Regions from separate parts of the Salinivibrio costicola subsp. alcaliphilus genome, predicted to be linked through region 2. Evidence: predicted binding sites of a transcription regulator. Region 2 holds the regulator's gene; the other holds the start of a gene.
The links. Region 2 encodes MetJ, which represses methionine synthesis genes. Its sites were predicted from a motif close to TTAGACNTNTANANGTCTAA; they were not measured.

Region 1 (2,205 bases), on a different contig from region 2:
CATCACGGTTAACCCAACCAGTGAAAGCAAGACACCGGCTAATAGCACGCGGCGGCGTCCGAGTGCATCCGAAATGGGGCCATAGATAAATTGTGACGGGCCAAACCCGAGCAGGTAAGCGGAAATAAGCAGTTGGACATCGTCCATGCTGAGATTGAAGTCACGAGCGATCCAAGGTAATGATGGAAAAACCAATCCCATGCTGAATTGCCCGATACTGACCGTTAAGCATGCCAGCAATACGGGCGACCAATTAAATGGACGAGTAGCCGATTGCATCTCAATTCCTATGCGTTCTGTGTGTTAGGCGAGCGAGGAAACTGTGACTCTAGCGAATGCTACAACCACAAGCTGAGAGGCATGTTAACGCAATAACTCCCTGAATGGTAAACAATGATTAAGAATGTACATCAATGGCCAGCTATCGCTGGCCGGTTTAAAAAACTAGAAAGCCGGTTCGATCGTGCCATCAAAGGTTTTTTGTAGAAACGCACGTGTTGCCTCTGATTGAAATAGCGCCAACAAACGCTGATAGGTCGGATTATCTTTATCCTCTGCCCGCGCTGCCACGACCATCACCGCGAGCGGTGCGTCTTTCGATTCTAAGAAAATACCTTGATCACTTGGATTAAGCCCTGATGACATCACATAGTTCATGGTAATTGCAGCAGCATCGACATCTTGTAGGCTGCGAGGCAATTGTGCCGCTTCTACTTCGACAAAATCGAGCTGCTTGGGATTAGCGGTAACATCTTGTAGCGTCGCTTGAAAGCCAACGTTATCGGCCAAGGTGATCAGCCCTGCGTCTTGCAGTAATAGCAAAGCGCGCCCGGCGTTGGTCGGATCGTTAGGGATCGCAATTTGTGCGCCTTGGGGTAAATCGTCCACGCGCTGTACTTTGTCTGAGTAAATCCCCATCCGCATAAGGATGGAACGCCCAATCGAGACCAATTCACTATCATGGTTTTGATTAAAGTTATCGAGAAACGGCTGATGTTGGTAACTATTTAAATCAAGACTGCCATCTGCCAGACCGGCATTCGGAGAGATGTAATCCGAAAATTCCACCACTTCGACATGAATTCCTTCGGTTTTAGCCTGTTTCGCAACCGCTTCTACGACTTGCGCATGGGGACCGACAGTCGCACCAATCTTTATCGTTTCTGGCTGATCTGAGCAGCCGCTGATAATCAACGCCAGTAACACTGACGCAATCCAAAATCCTGGTCGCTTTAACGTCATTCCGATTCCCTTAGAAAAGTAGATGTTTAGACGTCCAGAATGCCACAGCTTATAATGATGTCAACCTGATTGTGGTAATGCAGTCTCTGTCTTGATCGTATCCAACCCTAGTCGCGTAGTGGCAGGCATGTTGAATCAATAAGGAGGCGTAGATATGACGAAGCTGTTTCCTCTACCCTTGTTCTTACTACCCGGGGGCAGAGCTAAGCTGCGCATTTTTGAACCTCGCTATTTGCGCTTGGTCCGTGAATGCTCGGCGAATCAACAGGGATTCGTACTGGCGATGATGCAAGGTAAACGTTTATATCGATATGGCACACTGGTGGACATTGTCGATTTTGAAACACTACCCGATGGTTTATTAGGCATTACCATTGCAGGTCGTCAACGGGTAAAAATTCAATCGACAGAGCAAGAAGCCGACAAGCTCTGGGTGGGCGAGATACAGGCACTGAATGACTGGCCACATGACGAGTTTATTGACCAGGAAGAAAATGAAGAAAAAATGCGTATCGCCGCAGGACTTAAAAATGTCTTCGCCGCCCACCCGGATCATGCTGAGCAGTATGAGGCGCCGTATTTCGAAGACTTAACCTGGAGTTGCCAACGCTGGTTAGAAATTTTGCCGCTTTCTAACGCGCAAAAACAATGGTTTATCGCGCAAGAATCGGCAGAAGAGGCGAAGCAATTTATCAGTCAGCTTCTCGAGCAAGAAGTCGAGTGATCCAATTGTTTTAAGCCTCGTATTGGAAGCGAGATGGACGGCTACGACAGATAGGACTCAACTATGACTGCGCCACAAACCATGTATACTGAGACCACCATTTCCAGACGGGACACGCGTGCCAACATGACTGACGTGACGAAGGAAGAGTTGTCTGAATTATTAGCAAAAGTTGCAGAAGACCGCGACCGCATAGCGTTCGAACGTTTGTTCCGATTTTTTGGCCCTAAGATACGCGC
Region 2 (2,205 bases):
CCCCAGATTGTTTTGAGATCGAAAAGCAGCTGATTGAACGCTGTGAAGTGCCTGTCTTCCATGATGATCAACATGGTACCGCGATTGTCACTGCTGCGGGGATGCTTAACGCGCTCGAGTTGCAAGGCAAAGATATTGGTGAAGCCACCATCGTGTGTCTCGGTGCGGGTGCCGCTGCGGTGGCCTGTATGGAGCTATTGATTAAATGTGGCGCCCAGCGCGAAAAGATTTACATGCTGGATCGCAAAGGGGTGATTCACACCCGTCGTGATGACATTAACAAGTATAAGCAGCTGTTTGCCAATAACACGGATAAGCGTACCCTCGAAGATGTGATTGAAGGTGCGGATCTCTTTGTTGGCGTATCAGGCCCGGATTTGCTCTCGCCTGAGGCATTAAAACTGATGGCGGATAAGCCTGTCGTGTTTGCCTGCTCAAACCCAGATCCTGAAATTAACCCAGAGGTTGCGCACCAAGTCCGGGATGATCTGATCATTGGAACGGGGCGTTCGGATTACCCGAATCAGGTGAATAACGTCTTGTGTTTCCCGTTTATTTTCCGGGGAGCATTAGATGTGCGTGCCAGTGAGATTAATGATGCGATGAAGTTGGCCGCCGTTGAAGCGATTCGTGGTTTGGCGAAAGAGCCTGTACCACAATCGGTCTTAGATGCCGCGGGCTTGTCTTCACTCAGTTTTGGCCCGGATTACATCATTCCCAAGCCGATGGATGCCCGTTTACTGCCCAAGGTAGCACGTGCCGTGGCGCTTGCGGCCGTCGAAACCGGCGTAGCCCGTATTGAGATGCCAGACAACTATATGTTGTAAAGAAAACATGTTGTAAAGAAAACATGTTGTAATTAGAAAACAGTGTCTTACCATAAAAAAACCGCCGATGGCGGTTTTTTTGTTTAGTATTCACTGTCGTCAAACTCAATACCCAACTCTTCCATGATCCGACGTGCCTCGGCAGGAATGCTATCGGGTTTATCCTTACGGATGTCGTCATCGGTTGGCAGAGGCTGCCCGGTATAGGCATGTAAAAATGCCTCACACAATAGCTCACTGTTGGTCGCATGACGCAGGTTATGAACCTGACGGCGAGTGCGCTCATCAGTAAGAATTTTTAATACTTTAAGTGGGATAGAGACGGTGATCTTCTTTACCTGCTCTTTCTTTTTACCATGTTCGGCATACGGATTAATGTAATCGCCGTTCCACTGCGCCATGTCTCACCTATCTTGATTATGGAATACCCAGAATGATGCTGCGGAGATTTTAGCTATATTAACCGCCACATGCAAAGGTGTTTAGACGTCTAGAAGTGTTGACGTCCTAAAAGTACAGAGGTAAGGTAGTATGATGACGACTGGATCACGTAAATCGTGCCAGCGCAACAAGAGCAAGGATGAACCATGACAGGTAAAAAAACCGACACCATTGCCGTTCGAACAGGAATTGGCACTGACACGCAACATCATGCGGTTGTGCCGCCTTTGTATTTATCAACCAACTATCGTTTTCCTGCTTTTGGCGACGTTCCCACTTATGATTATGCCCGTGGGGGCAATCCAACTCGAGCTCAGTTAGAGCAAGCGTTAACGGAACTGGAGGGCGGAGCCGGTGCCGTGGTGACCAACTGTGGGATGGCAGCCATTAACTTGGTGTTGTCTTTACTGGATGCAGGGGATCATATTGTTGCACCGCACGACTGTTATGGTGGTACCTATCGCTTGTTAGAGTCACGCGCCAAGCAAGGGATTTGGCAGGTCAGTTTTGTCGATCAATCTGATCACCAGGCGTTAACCGCTGCGCTGGCAAAACAGCCGAAACTGGTGTTAGTTGAAACACCCTCTAATCCGCTATTGCGTGTGGTCGATATTGCTAAAATCTGCCAACAGGCCCACCAAGTGGGGGCATGGGTGGTGGTCGATAACACCTTTTTATCGCCAGCACTCCAACAGCCTTTTTCACTGGGTGCGGACATCATCGTGCATTCCACTACTAAATTTATTAATGGTCACTCTGATATTGTCGGTGGCGCTGTAGTGGCGAAGACGCCTGAATTGGCTGCAACATTAGCGTGGTGGGGCAACTGCTTGGGCGCGACAGGCAACGCCTTTGACAGTTATATGACATTGCGAGGGTTGCGTACCTTGGGCGCTCGGGTTAAACAACATCAGCAAAATACGCAAGCGGTATTAAC

Region 1: BZJ21_RS12075 (MetQ/NlpA family ABC transporter substrate-binding protein) is a predicted target of MetJ. The motif match lies at 1,261-1,280, and genes of this name have one in related genera.

What each region holds. Positions count from the first base shown of each region.
Region 1 is NZ_MUFR01000036.1:12,721-14,925, reverse strand. Features, by position in the region: gene BZJ21_RS12080 (multidrug effflux MFS transporter) at 1-279, opposite strand, end outside; gene BZJ21_RS12075 (MetQ/NlpA family ABC transporter substrate-binding protein) at 445-1,242, opposite strand; gene BZJ21_RS12070 (LON peptidase substrate-binding domain-containing protein) at 1,397-1,966, shown strand; gene BZJ21_RS12065 (sigma-70 family RNA polymerase sigma factor) at 2,093-2,205, shown strand, end outside.
Region 2 is NZ_MUFR01000002.1:78,871-81,075, forward strand. Features, by position in the region: gene BZJ21_RS01080 (malic enzyme-like NAD(P)-binding protein) at 1-827, shown strand, start outside; gene metJ (met regulon transcriptional regulator MetJ) at 911-1,228, opposite strand; gene metB (cystathionine gamma-synthase) at 1,415-2,205, shown strand, end outside.